2 regions of the Labrys sp. E2SS-1L genome follow, and region 1 is predicted to be linked to the other one. Evidence: riboswitches for the same ligand, from Rfam matches in the RefSeq annotation. Region 1 holds a riboswitch; the other holds the start of a gene.
The links. A riboswitch is a leader RNA that binds a small molecule or an ion and turns the genes downstream of it on or off. The one in region 1 is predicted to bind thiamine pyrophosphate.
Positions count from the first base shown of each region.

Region 2: another riboswitch for thiamine pyrophosphate. It lies ahead of thiB (thiamine ABC transporter substrate binding subunit); the one in region 1 lies ahead of thiC (phosphomethylpyrimidine synthase ThiC).

Region 1 is NZ_CP172712.1:1,283,228-1,293,040, forward strand. It holds gene thiD (bifunctional hydroxymethylpyrimidine kinase/phosphomethylpyrimidine kinase) at 1-24, opposite strand, end outside; gene ACIGJE_RS05825 (thiamine phosphate synthase) at 21-656, opposite strand; gene ACIGJE_RS05830 (thiazole synthase) at 653-1,450, opposite strand; gene thiS (sulfur carrier protein ThiS) at 1,566-1,763, opposite strand; gene thiO (glycine oxidase ThiO) at 1,760-2,767, opposite strand; gene thiC (phosphomethylpyrimidine synthase ThiC) at 2,751-4,592, opposite strand; TPP riboswitch at 4,694-4,801, opposite strand; gene ACIGJE_RS05850 (GMC family oxidoreductase) at 5,145-6,776, opposite strand; gene ACIGJE_RS05855 (FGGY-family carbohydrate kinase) at 6,773-8,269, opposite strand; gene ACIGJE_RS05860 (class I fructose-bisphosphate aldolase) at 8,266-9,111, opposite strand; gene ACIGJE_RS05865 (glycerol-3-phosphate dehydrogenase/oxidase) at 9,227-9,813, opposite strand, start outside.
Region 2 is NZ_CP172712.1:2,796,747-2,806,559, forward strand. It holds gene ACIGJE_RS12850 (translocation/assembly module TamB domain-containing protein) at 1-667, shown strand, start outside; gene ACIGJE_RS12855 (SDR family oxidoreductase) at 817-1,569, opposite strand; gene mobB (molybdopterin-guanine dinucleotide biosynthesis protein B) at 1,632-2,150, opposite strand; gene ACIGJE_RS12865 (sulfurtransferase TusA family protein) at 2,150-2,416, opposite strand; gene mobA (molybdenum cofactor guanylyltransferase MobA) at 2,649-3,245, shown strand; gene ACIGJE_RS12875 (ABC transporter ATP-binding protein) at 3,472-5,217, shown strand; gene ACIGJE_RS12880 (HAD family hydrolase) at 5,233-5,895, shown strand; TPP riboswitch at 6,029-6,141, shown strand; gene thiB (thiamine ABC transporter substrate binding subunit) at 6,195-7,208, shown strand; gene ACIGJE_RS12890 (ABC transporter permease subunit) at 7,418-8,974, shown strand; gene ACIGJE_RS12895 (thiamine ABC transporter ATP-binding protein) at 8,958-9,590, shown strand; gene ade (adenine deaminase) at 9,782-9,813, shown strand, end outside.

The sequences.
Region 1 (9,813 bases):
AATGCTGAGCGCGATTGCCGTCATGTCCTGACCGAAGCCGGCCGGGTCGCGGCCAACCAGGCTTGGGTACGAGCGTCCGGATCGGGATGCCTGACAACGTCGCTGACCATGGCGATGACGTCGGCCCCGGCGGCGAGGCAGGCCGGCGCCCGTTCGAGGGTGATGCCGCCGATGGCGACCAGCGGCAGGTCGCCGATCAGCTTTTTCCATTCGCCGATGCGCTCCAGCCCCTGCGGAGCGAAAGGCATCACCTTGAGCGTGGTGGGATAGATCGGCCCCAGCGCCACATAATCAGGATCGCGCGCGAGCGCGCGCGCGAGCTCGGCGTGGTCATGCGTCGAGATGCCGAGCTTCAGCCCTGCAGCGCGGATGGCGGCGAGGTCGGCAGTGTCGAGGTCGCCCTGGCCGAGATGGAGGAAATCGGCACCGGCCGCGATGGCCGCCCGCCAATAATCGTTGACCACCAGATCGGCGCCATAGGCGCGGCAGACCGTCAAGGCTGCGCGGATCTCGGGCATAACAGTCTCGTCGTCGCGATCCTTGATGCGCAGCTGCACCAGTTTCGTGCCCTGCTTTACCAGTCGCTCGACCCAGTCGACGCTGTCGACCACGGGATAGAAGGGATCGAGCCGCCAGATAGTGTCGATGATGCTCATGCCAGCACCACCGAATCCAGATTTGCCTGGCCGAAGACTGGTGTCGAGGGGGCTGCCATGTCGCGCGGCAACATGGGGTCGGCAAGGAAGGCGAGGCGCCCGGCCTCGATGCCAAGCGCAAAGGCCCGCGCCATGCCGGCGGGATCGCCCGCCTTGGCGACGGCGGTGTTGAGCAGCACCGCGTCATAGCCGAGTTCCATGGCATGCGCCGCGTGCGATGGCGTGCCGATGCCGGCATCGACCACCAGCGGAATGCCGGGGAAATGCGCCCGCATGCTGCGCAGCCCATAGACATTGTTGAGACCGCGCCCCGAGCCGATCGGTGCGCCCCAGGGCATCAGCACCCGGCAGCCGGCGTCGACCAGGCGTTCGGCCACCACCAGGTCCTCGGTGGTGTAGGGGAATACCTCGAAGCCTTCGGAGACGAGGATGCGGGCCGCCTCCACCAGGCCGAAGACATCGGGCTGCAAGGTATCGGCGTCGCCGATCACCTCCAGCTTGATCCAGCTCGTGCCGAAGACTTCGCGTGCCATCTGCGCCGTCGTCACCGCTTCCTTCACGCTATGGCAGCCGGCGGTGTTGGGCAGCACCTTGACGCCGAGCTCGCGGATCAGGCCCCAGAAGCTCTGGCCGCTGCGCTCCCCGCCGGACTCCCGGCGCAACGAGACGGTAACGATGCCGGCCCCGGACGCGCGCACGGCCTCGGCGAGAATGGCGGGCGAGGGATATTGCGCCGTGCCGAGCAGCAGGCGGGAGGTGAAGGGGGTGTCGTAGAAAATGAGGGTGTCGGTCATGGTGTCATTTCCGGGTGCGCGGACGTCTCGTCCGCTCTTGAACCGCAACGCGTCGTGAAAAGGGAAGAGCGGACATCGCGACATGTCTGCATGTCGCTGTGATGTCCGCGCTCCGTCACCCTCCCTGCCGGGGCGCGAGAATCTCGACTGCATCGCCGTCCTTGAGGGCGGTCCGATCGCGATCGACGGCCCTGACGAAGCGGCCATTCAGGGCGGTGGCCACCACGCTGTCGCCGAGTTCGAGCGCCTCGAGCAGGCGGGCGAGGGTGGCGGCCTCGGTTTCCTGGCGTTCGCCGTTGACGGTCAAGGTCATGCGCAAACTCCTTGCTGGGCTGTCCGCACGGGCAGGATTCGGTCGGCGGCTTCCTGGGCCAGGGCCGGCGAGAGCAGGAAACCGTGGCGGAACAGGCCGTTGAGCGAGATGACGCGCCCGACCACGGTGAGGCGCGGCAGATTGTCGGGAAAGGCGGGGCGCAGTCCGGCTTCGAGCTCGAGGATTTCGGCCTCGCCGAAGGCCGGATGCAGGCTGAAGGCGGCTGCAATCAGTTCCATGGTCGAGCGCAGGGTCGGCGGCCCCCTATGCTCGCTCTCGATCATGGTGGCGCCGATCATGAAGCGATGGTCGGCGCGCGGCACGATATAGAGCGGAAAACGCGGGTGCAGGAAACGCACGGGCCGGGAGAGGGTGACGCCCGGCGCGTGGACTACGATGGCCTCGCCCCGGACACCGCGCAGATCGGGCAGTTCGGCGCGCGCAGCAAAGCCGCGGCAGTCGATCACGGCATCCGCATCGAGGGCGTGCGGCTCGGCTTCGATCCCGAAGCGGATGGCGACGCCGAGGTCGGCGAGGCGCCCGGCCAGCACCTGCAGCGCCCGTCTCGGGTCGAGATGGGCTTCGCGCGGAAAGAACAGGCCCTGGTGGAAGCGGCCGGCAAGGTCCGGCTCGAGCGTGGCGATGCCTGATACGTCTACCGGGACATGCGCCTTCGTACGGCGGGCGAAACGGGCAATCTCGCTGCCGTCGCGGGCGGGAGCGACCACCAGCGTGCCGCGCTGCACGGTTTCCCGCACATGGCGCGGCCACCAGGCGAGCGCGAGTTCGCCGCGCCGCTCGACCTCGATCTCGGCGCTTTCTCGTTCGCACCAGGGCGCGAGCATACCGCCGGCCAGCCAGGAACAGGCCTGGACACCCAGGACCTCGCTGCGCTCCAGGATCTCGACCTCGGCGCCTCGCGCCGCGCATTCCATCGCCGTGACGAGGCCGGCGACGCCGGCCCCCACCACGGTGACGCGCTTGACGTCATTCGGCCGGGACATAGAGGGCCCCGCCCTGTTCGAGGAATTCGCGCGATTTTTCCGCCATGCCCTGCCGCGCGGCTTCCTCCATCGCCCGCACCTCGTCGCGAAGATCCTGCGTGATCTTCATCGAGCAGAATTTCGGCCCGCACATCGAGCAGAAATGCGCGACCTTGTGCACATCCTTGGGCAAGGTCTCGTCGTGATAGGCGCGCGCCGTATCCGGATCGAGGGAGAGGTTGAACTGGTCCTCCCAGCGGAAGTCGAAGCGGGCCTGCGACAGGGCGTCGTCGCGGACCTTGGCGGCGGGATGGCCCTTGGCGAGATCGGCGGCATGGGCGGCGATGCGATAGGTGATCACGCCGGTCTTGACGTCGTCGCGGTTGGGCAGGCCGAGATGCTCCTTGGGCGTGACGTAGCAGAGCATCGCCGTGCCGAACCAGCCGATCATCGCCGCGCCGATGCCGGAGGTGATGTGATCATAGCCCGGCGCAATGTCGGTCGTCAGCGGCCCGAGCGTGTAGAAGGGAGCCTCGCCGCAGGCGGCAAGCTGCTTGTCCATGTTCTGCTTGATCTTGTGCATAGGCACATGGCCCGGCCCCTCGATCATCACCTGGCAGCCCCTGTCCCAGGCGATCTTGGTCAGTTCGCCCAGCGTCTCCAGTTCGGCGAACTGGGCGGCGTCGTTGGCATCGGCGATCGAGCCGGGACGCAAGCCGTCGCCGAGCGAGAAGGAGACGTCATAGCGGCGCATGATGTCGCAGATGTCGCCGAAATGCTCATAGAGGAAGCTCTCGCGATGCCCGGCCAGGCACCAGCGCGCCATGATCGAGCCGCCGCGCGAGACGATGCCGGTGACGCGGCTGGCGGTGAGCGGCACATGGGCGAGGCGAACGCCGGCATGGATGGTGAAATAGTCGACGCCCTGCTCGGCCTGCTCGATCAGCGTATCCTTGAAGACTTCCCAGTCGAGCTTCAAGGGATCGCCGTCGACCTTCTCCAGCGCCTGGTAGATCGGCACCGTGCCGATCGGCACCGGCGAGTTGCGCAGGATCCAGGAGCGGATGTTGTGGATGTTGCGTCCGGTGGAGAGGTCCATCACCGTATCGGCGCCCCAGCGCGTGGCCCAGACCAGCTTCTCCACTTCCTCGGCGGCGCCGGAGGTGACGGCCGAGTTGCCGATATTGGCGTTGACCTTCACCAGGAAGTTGCGGCCGATCACCATCGGCTCGAGTTCGAGATGGTTGATGTTGGCGGGTAGGATGGCCCGGCCCAGGGCGATTTCGTCGCGCACGAATTCCGGCGTGACGAACTCGGGAATGGCCGCACCGAAATCCTCGCCGTCTGCCCGGCGCCCGGCCGCGCCTTCGAGGGCCTTCTCGCGGGCGAGGTTCTCGCGGAAGGCGGCGTAGACCATCTCCTCGGTGACGATGCCGGCCTTGGCGAACTCATATTGGGTGACAAGCTGGCCGTCGGCGCCGCGACGCAGCTTGCGTTCGGCGGGGCAGGGCGCCACCAGCCGGTCGGCGGAGACATTGCCATTGTCCTCAGGTCTAACGGTACGGCCCTCGATCGCACCGAAGCCGCGGCCGGCGATCCAGCCTTCGCGCAGGGTCGGCAAGCCCTGCTGCAGATCGATGCTGGCGCCGTCCTCGGTGTAGGGGCCGGAGGGATCGTAGACGCGGATGGGAGCGAGCGACGCGTCGCTCAGCGCGATCTCGCGGAAGGGCACCCGCATCTCAGGATGCGAAGCGGGGGCCGCATAGACCTTGCGGGAGCCGGCAATGGGACCGGTGGTCACGCTTTGGGGCGCGGCGATCTTGGTCTTGGGATTTTGGATATTCATGGATCTCCTCCTCGTTGCGAGTCATGGAGATCCGGGGCGACGATTGTCTGGGCAGAACCGGCATCTCAGCCAATTCCGGGACCTGGAGCCAATTTCTAGCGCCAAAGCCCTGTTCCCGTCCCTTCGCCGGCATGACCCGGATCAGGTTCGAAGGGTTCGGCTCTAGGCCATCTCAGCCCCGCTTGCGCAGGACACCCCTCGGAACGATTCCAAGGTTAGACCCGGAATCGGCCTGCGTCCAGAGCGAAGGATTGTCGCATTATTTTGGAAGAAGGCTGCGGCACTCTTTAGGGGGGCGGGTCTTCAGACCCGCCTGCATCGCTAACTCTAAGAAAGAGCCGGGTCTGAAATACTGACTCAAAACTCGCAACAGAACCGAGAAAGGCTCAACCTTTGTCATGCCCGGGCCCGTCCCGGGCATCCAGCTGCTGCAATTCGCGGAGAATGTGGGCCCTAGATCACCGGGACAAGCCCGGTGATGACAAAGGTCGAGGTTTCCTTGACTTTTCTGGCCAGGGCACCAGGACCCCCCAAAGGGGTCGTCGCGTCGCCTCACTCCCGCCAGGCCGCCGCGATCATGTCGGAGGCCTTCTCGGCAATCATCACCACGGGGGCATGGGTATTGCCGGAAACGATGGTCGGCATGACAGAGGCATCGGCGATGCGCAGGCCGGACATACCGCGCAGGCGCAGCTCGGGATCGACCACGGCTGCCGCATCGCTGCCCATGCGGGCCGTGCCGACCGGATGGAAGATGGTGGTGGCGATGTCGCCGGCAGCCTTGGCGAGATCCTCGGCCGACTGGATCGCCGGCCCGGGCTTCAGTTCTTCCGGCCGGAAGGCCTGCATACGCTTCGTCGCCATCAGGCGGCGGGCTGCGCGGATCGAATCGGCCGCGACGGCGCGGTCCCCCTCGGTCGAGAGGTAGTTCGGGGCGATTTCGGGATGGGTCCGGGCATCCGGCGAGACGATGCGGACATGGCCGCGTGCCTCCGGCCGGAGATTGCAGACCGAGACGGTGATGGCCGGAAAAGGATGCAGCGGCGAACCGAAGGCGTCGAGCGACAGGGGCTGGACGTGGAACTCGATATTGGCGCTGCAGAAGCGCGGATCAGACTTCATGAAGATGCCGAGCTGGCTCGGTGCCATCGCCATCGGCCCCGAACGCTTGAGGGCATAGGTGAGGGTGATCTCGGCCTTGCCCAGCAGCGAGGCCTGCCATTCGTTCAGGGTGCGTGCGCCGCTGATCTTGAACACGGTGCGGATCTGCAGATGGTCCTGCAGGTTCTCGCCGACCCCGGGCGCCTCCAGCACGAGCGGGATGCCGTGCCTGGCCAGCAGCGCCGCCGGGCCGACGCCGGAAAGCTGCAGGAGCTGCGGCGTGCCGATGGCGCCGGCCGCCAGCACCAGCTCGCGCCTGATCGAGACGTGGGCGGGCTTGCCATCAAGCCTCAATTCGAGGCCCTCGGCACGTCCGTTCGCGAAGCGGATGCGCTCGGCCATCGCCCTGGTGAGGATGGTGAGGTTCTTGCGATGCCGGACGGGGTTGATGAAGGCCCTGACGGCATTGAAGCGAAAGCCGGCCTTCTGGTTGACCTCGAAATAGGCCGAGCCGGTGTTGTCGCCGGCATTGAAATCGTCGATCTGGGGCACGCCGAGTTCCTCGGCCGCCTCGCGCACCGAGTCCAGGATCGGCCAGGACAGGCGCTGGCGCTCGACGCGCAGCTCGCCCTCCGAACCATGAAAGGCCGCGCTCCCCGCATGGTGGTTCTCCGAACGCCGGAACAGCGGCAGTACATCGTCCCAGCCCCAGCCGGCATTGCCGAGCTGCTGCCATTGGTCATAGTCGGCGGCCTGGCCGCGCATGTAGATCATGCCGTTGATCGAGGAGCAGCCGCCCATCACCCGCCCGCGCGGATAGGCGAGGCTGCGCCCGTTCAGGCCCGGCTCGGCCACGGTCCTGTAGCCCCAGTCGGTGCGCGGATTGCCCATGCAATAGAGATAGCCGACCGGGATGTGGATCCAGTGATAGCGGTCCGAGCCGCCGGCTTCGAGCAGCAGCACCCTGGCCTTGGGATCGGCGGAGAGCCGGTTGGCCAGCACGCAGCCGCCGGAGCCGGCGCCGACGACGACATAGTCATAGGCACCGAGATCGATGCGTTCGCTATCGTGACGTTCGTTCATGCGCCCTCGCGATAGCGTTTCCAGTGTTCGGGCATGGTCTCCGCGAGGCCGCAATAGAGGCGGTAGCGCGCCTCCACCAGCGCCCTGTCCGCGGTGCGGGGCTGGTACTGAGCGGCCTGGCGCACCATGGCGGCGATGCCGTCGTCGAGCGTTGCAAAGGTTCCGGCTGCGACGCCCGCCGCGATCGCCGCGCCCAGCGCACCGGTTTCCTGGCATTCGGCCACGGTGACCGGCAGGTCGAGGATGTCAGCGAACATCTGGCACCAGACCGGGCTACGCGAGCCGCCGCCGGACAGCGAGGCGCGGGTGATTTCCGCCCCGGCGCGGCGCAGGCGCTCGATATGGCGGCGATGTTCGAAGACTACGCCCTCATAGAGCGCGTGGAGCATCTCCGCTTTGCCGTGCCAGCCGGCGAGGCCGATGAAGGCGCCGCGTGCATCGGGATGGGTGGACGCGCCGAACAGGAAGGGCAGGAACAGCGGCAGCTCCGGATGCGGGGCAACCGATGCCACCAGCCCATTGCAGGCCTCGAACGCGGCCGGACCGTGCCCGCCGCCGAACTCGCGTACGAACCATTCGAGATTGACGGCCGAGGTGGCGCTGGATTCGACCGCGACATAGCGGTCCGGGCGCCAGGTCGAGGCGTGGAAGATGGTGTTGTCGATCAGCGGCGTCTCGCGCACCACCTGGTTGATGCTCCAGGTGCCGGCCACGATCGCCGCCTCGCCGGGCGTGTTGACGCCGGAGCCGATCATCGAGGCGATGATGTCGAAGAAGCCGGCGGCGACAGGCGTTCCCTCGGCGAGGCCGGTGGCCGCCGCGGCGTGGGCGGTCACGCGGCCTACCGATGCTTCGGATTCGATGAGATCGGGCAGCAGTCCCGCAGCATCGCCGAGGCCATAGCCGTCGAGCAAGGTCTCATCATAGCGCCGTTCGGGCAGGCGCAGCAGGCCGGCGCCGCTCATGTCCGAAAAATCGGAGACGAGCCTGCCGGTGAGCAGCAGAGTCAGCGCATCCTTGCACAGGAAGGCGGTGCTGGCCCTGGCATAGAGATCGGGGCGGTTCTGCTTCAGCCAGAGCAACAGTGTCGCCGTCTGCGCCGGCCAGGGCCGCTGCAGGCAGAGCGGATAGAGGGCGTCGGCAGCCGGCGAGGCGCGCAGTTCGGCGGCGAGGCCGGCGGCTCGGTTGTCGATCGACTGGATGCCGATGAGGGGCTGGTCATCCCCGTCGATGAGATAGAGACCGTTGCCGTGGCCGGCCGTGCCGATGCCGATGACGTCCTTGCCCTCGACGCCGGCCTCCATGAGGCAGCGCCGGATCACCGTGGCGGCATTGGCCCAGAGTTCGGCGATGTCGCGCTCGACATAGCCGGGCTGGGGCTGTCGCGACTGGCCGTCCAGCGCTGCCCGCGCCAGGACCCGTCCTTCGAGGTCGAACAGGACGGCCTTGACCACGGTATTGCCGGCATCGATGCCGAGGAGATGGCGCGTCACGCTGCGGCCTCGTAGATGGCCCAGGCCTCACCATCGTCGGCGCCCTGATGGATCATCGCCATCAGGGCCTTGACCACGCGGGCCGGGTTGTCGTGCTGGTAGATGTTGCGGCCATAGACCATGCCATGCGCGCCCTGGCGCATCAAAGCGTGGGAATTGGCGAAGACCTGGCGTAGATCCGCCTTGCCGCCGCCGCGCACCAGCACGGGGCAGCGGGCGGCCTCGACCACGCGATGGAAATCGGCGGGATCGCTGGTCGGGTCGGCCTTGACGATATCGGCGCCGAGTTCGCGGGCAAGGCGCACCAATGTCACGATCTTTTCGGCGTCGCCATCGACGAGATAGCCGCCGCGTTCGCTGGCAGGCTGCATGACCAAAGGCTCGATCATCAGCGGCATGCCGTATTTCTCGCAATCCTGGGCCACGCGCGAAATATTCTCGATGCATTGCCGGAACAGGCCGGGCTCGTCCGGCAGCATGAAGAGATTGACCACCACGCAGGCCGCATCCATGCGCAGCGCCGGGGCGATCGGATCCTGCGCGTTCTGCAGGAGGGCCCACATCTCGCGATGGCGCTGGCGGTTATAGGGATTGCCCATGTCGATGCGCATCACCAAAGCAGGCTTGTGCTTGCCCGGGATCTCCTGCAGCAGGTCGGCCTGGCCGTAATTCATCTGGATGGCATCGGGGCCGGCATCGGCCAGCATGCGCACGACCTTGTCCATGTCCTCCAGCCCGTCGAGGAAGGACGGCTCGTTGCACACGCCGTGGTCGATGGCGACGTCAAGACATTTGCCGGCGCCGAACAGGCGGTTCATCCGGACTTTCTTGGTGAGATACATGGGCCTTCCCTGTGGTTTTCTTTACCCTCCCCTGGAGGGGGAGGGTCGGCCCATAGGGCCGGGGTGGGGTGGAATCGGCAAAGGGGCAGGGAGGAGAAACTTCCTCGCCAAGAAATCACCCCACCCCGACGCTTCGCGTCGACCCTCCCCCTACAGGGGAGGGTAAAAGAGGGGCCGGAAGTGAAGAGTTGCGGGCCACGAGCGTCGTCGCCGCGAGGCCGTGATGGTGATCGAGATGGGTGAGCAGCCGGTCGATCTCGGCTTGGGTCTGCGTCTGGCTCCAGCCCAGAGGGGAAGCCGCCAGCGCGGCCAATTCGTGGATGGTGTCGAGCGACAGCTCGCCGCTGAAGGCGATGGTCATGCGCCGCAGCACCAGGTCGGCCAGGGTGGCGACCTGACCGGTGGCGAGGATCCAACGGACCTCGTCGCGGCTGTAGCTTGGTAGCGAGGCGAGGAGGGCATCGTCGGCGCCGGGCATGAAATCGAGCATGCGCGTGCCGTAGCGCTCGAACAAGGCGGCGCAGCGCTCTTCCGAAGTCCCTGTCGAGATGGCAACCTGGCGCAGCCAGTCCCGGCGTTCGGCCTCGCCTTGCGGGAAGCCCTTGCCGCCGCCGATCGCCAAGGCCTCGCTCGAACGCGTGCGGTCTGTCCCGAGGCGGGCCAGCACCGTATCCGCGGCCTGGGCACCGAAGGCACGGAAGG
Region 2 (9,813 bases), 1.5 Mb from region 1:
GCCGGCCCGCATCTTCGTGCGTGGCCGCGGCATCGATGCCGAACTCGGCGGCCAGATGGCGCTGAAGGGTTCGGTCGCCAACATATCGCCGGTGGGCTTCCTGGAGATGCGGCGTGGTTCGCTCGACGTCATCGGCCAGCACATCGTGTTCGACTCGGGCAAGGTAACCCTGGTCGGCGATCTCGATCCCAACATCGATTTCGTCGCCTCTACCCGCAACAGCTCGATCACGGTGACGGTGCGGGTGACCGGGCGGGCTTCCGATCCGCAGATCGTGCTCTCCTCGGTGCCCCAGCTGCCGCAGGATGAGGTGATGGCGCGCTTCCTGTTCGGTCGCAGCATCCAGGACCTGTCGCCGCTGCAGCTCGCCCAGCTTGCCACGGCCGTGGCCCAGCTCGCCGGCGGCCCCTCCGGTCCCGGCCTGCTCGACAGCATCCGCAAGTCGACCGGCCTCGACAATCTCGGCGTGGTCACCGATTCCAGCGGCAACGCCGCCGTGCAGGCCGGCACTTATATCGGCGACAAGATCTATCTGGGCGTGACCTCGGGCGTCGGCGGCCAGACCGACGCCACCATCAATCTCGACGTCACCAGGAACCTCAAGCTGCGCGGCCAGGCCGGCACCGACGGCTCGAAGGGCGGCATCTACTACGAGCGCGAATATTGAGGAACGGCGTTCGCTTTAGGGTTCGTCAATGACTGAATCGGCCCGGCCTTTGTCATTGCCGGGCTTGACCCGGCAATCCAGACCCGCTGCCCCCGGGGGGCGAGCCCGGGCATGACAAAGGCGGCGTTTAGGTGTCACCGGTCGATGCCTTAGCGGCCGCCTGCAACGCGCAGGATCGAGCCGGTGACGTAGCTCGCAGCCTCCGACAACAGATAGAGCGTTGCATCGGCAATTTCGTCGGCGGTGCCGATACGCTGCATCGGAATGCTCGGCCTGATGCGCTCCACGCGTCCGGCGTCGCCCGTGCTGCGCGCATGGATCTCGGTGTCGACCATGCCGGGCTGGATGGCGTTGACACGAACGCCCTCAGTGGCGAGTTCCCGGGCGAGGCCGTAGGTCAATCCGTCGATCGCGGCCTTTGACGCGGCATACCAGACATATTCGCCCGGCGAGCCCAAGGTCGCCGCGGCGGAGGACATGTTGACGATGGCCCCGCCCGGGCCGCCCAGCCGGGTCGAAAGCCGCTTGGCCGCTTCGCGTGCCACCAGGATGGCACCGGTGACGTTGAGGTCGATGGTTTCACGGATGATAGCCGGATCGGTGTCGGCGAGCTTTCCGGACTTGCCGGTGATGCCGGCATTGTTGACCAGATGGGTCAGCCTGCCGAACGCGTCTACGGCGGCGAACAGGGCCGCAATGTCGTCTTGCTTGGCCATGTCGCCGGCAAGGAGCAGTACCCGCGCACCCGCGCGCCGGACAGCCTCCGCCACGGCTTCGGCCGCGACATGGTCGCTACGGTAATTGATGACGAGATCGTAGCCGGCTTCGGCGGCCTTGAGCGAGACGGCGGCTCCGATGCCGCGGCTTCCGCCGGTGACGAGGAGGAGAGGGCGCTGTGACATGGAAAACTCCCGGCTTGTGATCGACCTTGGCTGGCTCAAGGGGATGGACGTGATCTGATCGTTCAGAGAGGGGAGACATCTCCCGGTTCGATGGGAACTGCCTCGCGGATCACCCATTCGGCAATCCCGTCGATGTCGTCGAGCGCGAAGCGCGGCATCGGGAAGGGGCCGGGTGCGTCCGTGGCGATGGCGCGAATATAGGGATCGCCGGGATAGATGTAATCCTTGTCGGTCGCCGTGCGATGCACCTCGATCTTCGGATGCGGATCGCTCTTGAAACCCTCGACGATGACGAGGTCGACCGGCGACAATCGCCGCAGGAGTTCGGTGAGGGGGGGCTCGGGAGCGCCACGCAGCTCATGCATCAGGGCGAAGCGATGGGCCGAGGCAACCAGCACTTCCCGGGCACCCGATTCACGGTGGATGTAGGAGTCCTTGCCCGGCTTGTCGACATCGAAGGCGTGGTGGGCGTGCTTGATGGTCGACACCGTGAGGCCGCGCTGGAGCAGGGCCGGAATCAGGGCGGCGATCAAGGTCGTCTTGCCGGCGCCGCTCCAGCCCGACAGGCCCATCAGCCGCATCATGGCGTCGGTCCCTTGCGGATGTGGTGCGCGGTGAAGCCTTGCTCCTCGCTGCGTCCTTCGTAGATGTCCCCGGTCTCGCGCATGAGATTGGGCAGGTCGATCGCAGCCATCGGATCGGTGCATTCGAGGATGAGGCGGTCGCCGGGCGCCAGGCGCGCAAGCTCCTTCTGCGCACGCAGCACGGGCAGTGGGCATTTGAGGCCGCGCAGGTCGATGCGCTGGGCCGGATCGGTCGCCGATGGAGAAGACGGATGAGCGGACATATCACCGCTCTAGCGAGCCGAGGGCCGCCATTCAACCATTGTGCGTCGTCGCGACGCATCTCCGCCCTATCGGGGTTGAAGAAATCCCGGAAAAGTCCCTCTGGGCTTGCTCGACATGCCGTTGGCATGGAACATCCTCAGCGGCGGCACGGCGACCTTCAGCCGCCATCGATCTCGGAAAGGCGAGGCAGTGTCGTTGAACCAGAACGAGCAGAAGACAGGCAACGCCGTCATGGGGCTGATCCTTGCCGGCGGCCTGTCGCGTCGCATGGGCGGCGGCGACAAGGGGCTGTCCTTGCTGGGCGGGCGGACGATCCTCGAGCGCATCGTCATGCGCCTGCGTCCGCAGGTCGGCGCCCTCTTTCTCAATGCCAACGGGGATGCCGGACGATTCGAGGCGCTGGCTCTTCCCATTCTGCCGGACAACGTGCCGGATTTCCCGGGGCCGCTGGCCGGTGTGCTCGCCGGTCTCGACCATGCGGCGCAGGCCGGTTTTGACGACGTGGCGGTGGTACCTTGCGATGCGCCCTTCCTGCCGGCGGATCTGGTGGCCAGGCTGCGGACCGGGACACAGGCAGGAAGGGGCGCCGTCGCAGTCTCCGCCGGCCGGCGCCATCCGACGGCGGCGCTCTGGCCCGTTCATCTGCGTAGTGCCCTGCGGAAGGCTCTGGTCGAGGAGGATCAGCGCCGGGTGGAGGCCATTCTTCGCCGTCACGATTTCGCGGAAGTGACGTGGCCGGCCGAGCCCTTCGATCCCTTCGCCAATGTCAACGATTCCGCCGGAATGGCTGAGGCGGAGGCGCTCCTCGCCCGTTTCCCGGCGGCCTGACTGCGGAAGTCGTCCCATCGCGCGCTAGTGCCGCCATCTGGCCTTAATTCCGCGCCGGTGATAGAAGCGCGGCGATTGCCAGAGCTTTTTGCGACCGACGGGGCATCCCGGGAAACGCAGAGGCGCGTTGAAACCAAGGTCGGAGTGCAGCGGGGGTTTGGCAAGAACCTGCGCTGTTCCAGGAGTTGCCACCATTTCCACAGAGGCTCAGAACACAGTCCGCGCCATGCCGTTGCTGCGGCGCCTGTTCTCCGATGAAGGAAGCAAGCACACCCGCGCCTATGGCGTGGCGATTGCTGCCGGCGCGATCGAAGCGTCCATGGGCGGGCTGGTGGCCTGGCTGATCGGACCGGTCATTCGCGCCATGTGGGACAAGCAGAGCATGGGGCAGATCACAGGCTTTGCCCTGCTGGTCGTCGTGGTCTTCCTGGTTCGCGGCGCGGCTGCCTATACCAAGGACACCGTGCTCGCCCGCATCGGCAACTCCATCATCGCCAGCGTGCAGCAGCGGCTGTTCGATCATGTCGTGAAGCAGGACATGGCCTATTTCACCGCGCGCCATTCCACCGAAATGGTGGCCTCGAATACTTTCGTGGCCAATTCCTCGCGCATCGCCTCCAATCTTCTGGTCACCTCGGTCTCCAACGTGCTGCAGGTCGGTGCACTGATCGCCGTGATGATCATGCGTGATCCGCTATTGGCCTTGTCTGCCCTCGTGGTGATGCCGCCTGCCGTGCTCGGCATCCGCTACATCACCAAGCGGATCCGGCGTGTGGTGAAGCGCCAATATCAGAGCACCGCGCAGATCACCGGAATCATTCAGGAAACCTCGCAAGGGATCCGGGTGGTCAAGTCCTTCGGCATGGAGCAGGCCATGCGGGCCCGCATGGCAGCCGGCGTGGCCGAGGCCCAGGCAGCCGCCAACAAGATGGCGGGGCTCGGCAATCGTTCGGGCCCGATCATGGAGACGATGGCCGGTTTTGCCGTTGCGGCGGTCATCATCTATGGCGGTTGGCGTATCACCGCCGGCCAGCTCACAGTCGACGAGTTGATCTCTTTCCTGTTCGCCTTCCTCACCGCCTATGCGCCGTCCAAGGCACTCGCTCGCGTCAATGTCGACCTGAACGCCGCCGTTGCCGGCGTGAGCATGTTTTACGACATCATCGATCAGCCGGCGCGCGAAGGGGCAGGCGAGAGCAAGAAACCCGCCTTCGTCAACAGAGGTGGCCATATCGCCTTCGATCAGGTGAGCTTCGGCTACAAGCCGGACGAGCCGGTCTTGCAGGATCTCTCCCTGGTCGCCGAGGCCGGCAAGACGACCGCTCTGGTCGGTCCGTCCGGCAGCGGCAAGTCGACCGTGCTCAACCTGATCCTGCGCTTTTATGAGCCGGGCTCCGGCGCGATCGAAATCGACGGGCAGGACATCGCGTCGGTTTCCGTCGCCAGCCTCCGCAGTGCCATGGCCTATGTCGGCCAGGACGTCTTCCTGTTCGCCGGCACCATCCGGGAGAACATCGCCTTTGGCCGGCCGGGTGCCTCCCAGGAGGCGATCGAGGCGGCGGCCAAAGCCGCCTATGCCCATGACTTCATCGTGGATTTCGACCGGGAATACGACACCGAGGTCGGTGAGCGCGGCCTGCAGCTTTCCGGCGGGCAGCGCGCCCGCATCGCGATCGCGCGTGCCATCCTGCGTGATGCCTCGATCATTCTTCTGGACGAGGCCACGGCCGCATTGGACTCGCAATCCGAACAGGCGGTGCAGAATGCCCTCGACGATCTCTGCGCCGGCCGCACCGTCGTGGTAATCGCCCACCGGCTGCAGACCATCCAGGAAGCCGACAAGATCTGCGTGATCGACGGCGGCCGACTGGTGGAGGAGGGCAGCCATGAGGCGCTGCTCGCCAGGGCAGGGCGCTATGCCGCCCTCCATGCCGTGCAGTTCCGCGACGAGCCCCAGCTCCTGCCTCTCTGAAGAAGGTTTTGTTTCGTGAAATCCGTTGCTCTCTTCGATCTCGACGGCACTTTGGTCGATGCCGATCACCTGCATTACGAGGCCTGGCGCGAGATGGTGGCGCCGCACGGGATCGAGCTTTCCCTCGACACCTATGTCTCCGAGATCATGGGCCAGCCCAACAGCCTGCTTGCCAGGAACTTCCTGAAGGATCTCGACGAAGATGCCGCCCTCAAGCTCGTCGACGACAAGGAGGCGATGTTCCGCAGCCTCTTCGTGGGGCTGAAGCCGGCGAAGGGACTGACGGATTTCCTCGACTGGCTGGAGCAGAACGGGGTGCCGGTCGGCGTGGTCACCAATGCACCGCGGGACAATGCAGAGCATCAGCTGGTCAATCTGGGCCTGGTGGAACGCTTTCCGACCGTGGTGATCGGCGCTGAGGTTGCCAATCCCAAGCCCCATCCAGATCCTTACCTTGTCGGCCTGGAGCGCCTGTACGGACGGGCCGCTTCCAGCCTGGCCTTCGAGGATTCGCGCTCGGGCATCACGGCTGGCAAGGCAGCGGGCCTTGCCGTGATCGGTCTTGCCACCAGCATGAGCGAGGAGGCGCTGCTGGCGGCCGGCGTGGAACTGGCGATTCCCGACTATACGGATTCGCGCCTCCGACCTTTCGCCGCAGCTCGGCTCGGTATCGCCTGATCGCAGGCCGGTGACCCAGCTCCGTCATGGCGCGGATGCTGGGTGAGGCCCCAAGTCTTGGCCTGTCGTCGGCAGAGGGCGGCTGCCGCGATGAAACGGACTTTCCCTCGTGCCGGGAAAGCGCTAACACGAGAATTGTCTCATGGGGTGCCCGCAAGGGCTGAGAAGACGATGGCCGCAAGCTACGTCTAACCCATCGAACCTGATCCGGGTCGTGCCGGCGGAGGGATGAGCTTCGAAGCTTTCAGCTTCACCTCAATTTTCTTCACCGCCGTCATCCGTATCGAACCGTTTTCGACATGGAGGACGCTATGCTGAGGAAACTGCTCGCCGCTCTCGCACTGGCCACCGTCGCCACAACGGCCTCGGCCGACGACAAGCCGGTGCTCACCGTCTACACTTATGAGAGCTTCTCCGGCGAATATGGCCCCGGCAAGCCGCTGCAAACCGCCTTCGAGGCCAAGTGCAACTGCAAGCTGACCTATGTCACCGCCGATGACGGTGGTGCCCTCTTCGCCAAGCTCAAGCTCGAAGGGGCCTCGACCAAGGCCGACGTCGTCGTCGGGCTCGACGACAATCTGATGGGAGAGGCGGAGAAATCAGGCCTGTTCGCGCCGCATGGCGTGGCAGCCGAGAAGCTCTCCCTGCCCGAGCCTTGGACCAACAAGACCTTCATTCCCTATGACTGGGGCTATTTCGCCTTCGTCTATGACAGCGACAAGCTCAAGATCCCGCCCGCCAGCCTGAAGGATCTCGTCGACGACAAGAACGGTCCCAAGCTGGTGATCGAGGATCCGCGCACCTCCACGCCGGGCCTTGGCCTACTCGCATGGATGAAGGCCGTGTATGGCGACAAGGCCTCCGACGCCTGGAAATCCTTGAAGCCTCGCATCGTCACGGTCACTTCGGGCTGGTCGGAAGCCTATGGGCTCTTCCTGAAGGGCGAGGCCGACATGGTGCTCTCCTATTCGACCTCGCCCGCCTACCATATCGGTGCCGAGAAGAAGACCAACTACAAGGCTGCGATGTTCCCGGAAGGCCATCAGACCCAGGTCGAGGTCGCCGGGGTGACGGCGAGTTCAAAGCAGCAGGAACTCGGGCGCCAGTTCCTCACCTTCCTCATCTCCGACGAGGCCCAGTCCGTCCTGCCCGAGACCAATTGGATGTATCCGGCCAGGACGCCCGCTGCCGGCCTGCCGGAGAGCTTCAAGGCCGTTGCCGTGCCCGCCAAGGCCTTGATGGCGGATCCGGCCAAGCTCGCCGAGAACCGCAAGGCCTGGATCGACGAATGGCTGGCCGCCATGGCGAAGTGAGGAAGGGCAGGTGAAGCTCGACGCTGGTCCTTTACCCTCTCCTGGAGGGGAAGGGTCGACACGAAGTGTCGGGGTAGGGTGGGATGCACTGGCCCTTCCAAATCGTCTTCCCTCGGCCAAAGCTGAAATATTTTGCAAAGAGTCACCCCACCCCGGCCTTTCAGGCCGACCCTCCCCCTCCAGGGGAGGGTAAAGATGCTTCAATCTGAATGCCCGGCCTGATTCTCCTCGGCGGCCTTGCCGCACTCGTGCTCGCCGCGCTCGCCAGCCTGTTTCTCGCGGCTGGCGGCGACGCCTGGCAGGGCAATGTCGGCTATCTCGTCTCGATCGCCGGTTTCACCGTCTATCAGGCGCTGCTCTCCACTCTGCTGTCCCTCTCGTTCGGGGCGCTCGTGGCCTTGGCGCTGGCCCGGCGGCAATTTCCCGGACGTCGGCTGCTGCTGGCCCTGTTCGGCGTTGCAGCGGCGTTGCCCTCGATCGTCGCCGTGTTCGCCTTTGCCGGTATCTACGGTAGGGCCGGCATCGCCAACACCGTGCTGGGCGCCATCGGCCTGCCGGCCATCTCGCTCTACGGGCTCACCGGCATCCTGATGGTGCATGTGTTCTTCAACGGTGCCTTCGCGAGCCGGGTGTTCCTTGCGGCGCTGGAGGCGGTGCCGGGCGAGCATTGGCGGCTGGCAGCCTCGCTCGGCATGCCTCCGGCTACCATCTTTCGTCGCATCGACTGGCCGGTGCTGAGGCGGGACCTGCCGGCGCTCGCGCTCCTGATCTTCATCGCCTGTGCGACGTCCTTCGCCATTCCCCTTACGCTCGGAGGCGGGCCGGGGAGTGCCACGTTTGAGGTTGCAATCTACCAGGCCATCCATTCCGATGCCGATTTTGCCCGGGCCGCGGTGCTGGCCTTGCTGCAGATCGTCGCCATGGCACTGCTGGTGACGCTTGCCGCGCCGTTGCTGGTGCGCCCGCCGGAAGCGGCGAGTGTCGGACGCAGGCTGGAACGGCCCGATCGCGAAGCTGGCTGGCTGCAGTTGGCCGATGCACTGGTCATCGGCTTTGCGCTGCTTCTGCTGCTGCCACCCTTGCTGGCGGTCATTCACGCGGGCCGCACGCTGATGGCTGGCATCGATCCGCAGGTGCCCCGAGCCCTCGTGACCAGTCTGGTGGTTGCATTGGCGGCTGCCTTGCTGTCGCTGGCCGCTGCCCTCCTGCTGTCGCGTTCGCGCCTGTCGCTGACAAAGCAGGGCTGGCCCCGTCTCGCCCGTCTGATGGCCGCGGGGCCCTTGCTCACACTGGCCGCTCCGCCATTGGCTTTCGCAGCGGGTCTCTACGTGATCGCCCGCGCCTTGGGCGCGACCGATTTCGTGGCGATGCCGGCTCTCATCCTGGTCAATGCGATGATGGCTCTGCCTTTCGTGCACCGGCTCGTCGATCCGCCCATGGCTCTGGCTGAGGAGCGGTATGGCCGACTGGCCGACAATCTCGGCCTGACCGGCTGGGCGCGGTTGCGTCTGGTCGAGTGGCCTTTGCTGGCCCCCTCGGCGACGGCGGGTTTCGCCCTTGCCATGGCGCTCTCGCTCGGCGATCTCGGCGTGGTGGCCCTGTTCGGCTCGCAGAGCCTGGTGACACTGCCGGCCTTGCTCTACGCCAAGCTCGGCTCCTACCGTGTCGCCGAGGCGGACGGCATTGCCGCGCTGCTTGCCGGTCTCGTGCTCGTGCTGTTCCTGGTGGCTGGGCGGTTTGGAGGCCGGTATGCTCGTCGTGGATAATCTCACCATCATCATCGACGACTGGACCGGGCGCTACGACCTCACGGTTCCGCGCGGTGCGCTAGCGGCCATGGTTGGTCCTTCCGGCGGCGGCAAGTCCACCTTGCTGCACGCCATTGCCGGTTTCGAAAAGCCGGCGAGCGGCAGGCTCAGCTTCGGGGGGATCGATCTCCTGCCGCTGAAGCCGGCTGACAGGCCGGTGGCCATCGTCTTCCAGGACCATAATCTCCTGCCCAATCTCACAGCCCTGCAGAATGCCGGTCTCGCCCTGTCGCCCTCCCTTCGGCTCTCGGCGGCCGATCGCCAGGCCATCTCGGCGATGCTCGACCATGTCGATCTGGCCGGCATGGAAGCGCGCCTGCCTTCAGAGCTCTCCGGTGGCCAACGCCAGCGCGTCGCGCTCGCGCGTGCCATGCTGACCACGCGCCCGCTGCTGCTGCTCGACGAGCCGCTGACAGGGCTCGATCCCACCATGCGTGCCGACATGATCGATCTCATCGATACGCTGCGTCGCGAGAAGAATCTGACCGTGCTGATGACCACGCATACGCCCGAAGATGTCGAGGGCAGGGCCGATCAGGTCATCACGGTTGCAGATGGACGGGTCGTGGGCTGAGGCGAGGCAACACGGAGGGGCGATCCCCTCGTGCGACACGTTTCCGAGATGGTCGATCTGCTCCCTCAATTGATGGAACTGCGGAGATCGATCCTCCAGGGTGCCGTGCCTTCGCCGACAAGGAAAAGCGGACTGGAAGTCCGCGCTCCAAGGTCTAAGTTGCTCCTTTGCATGCAGAAGGAATCGCCCGGATGGACGCCAGCGAACTCGCCCGATTGATCGC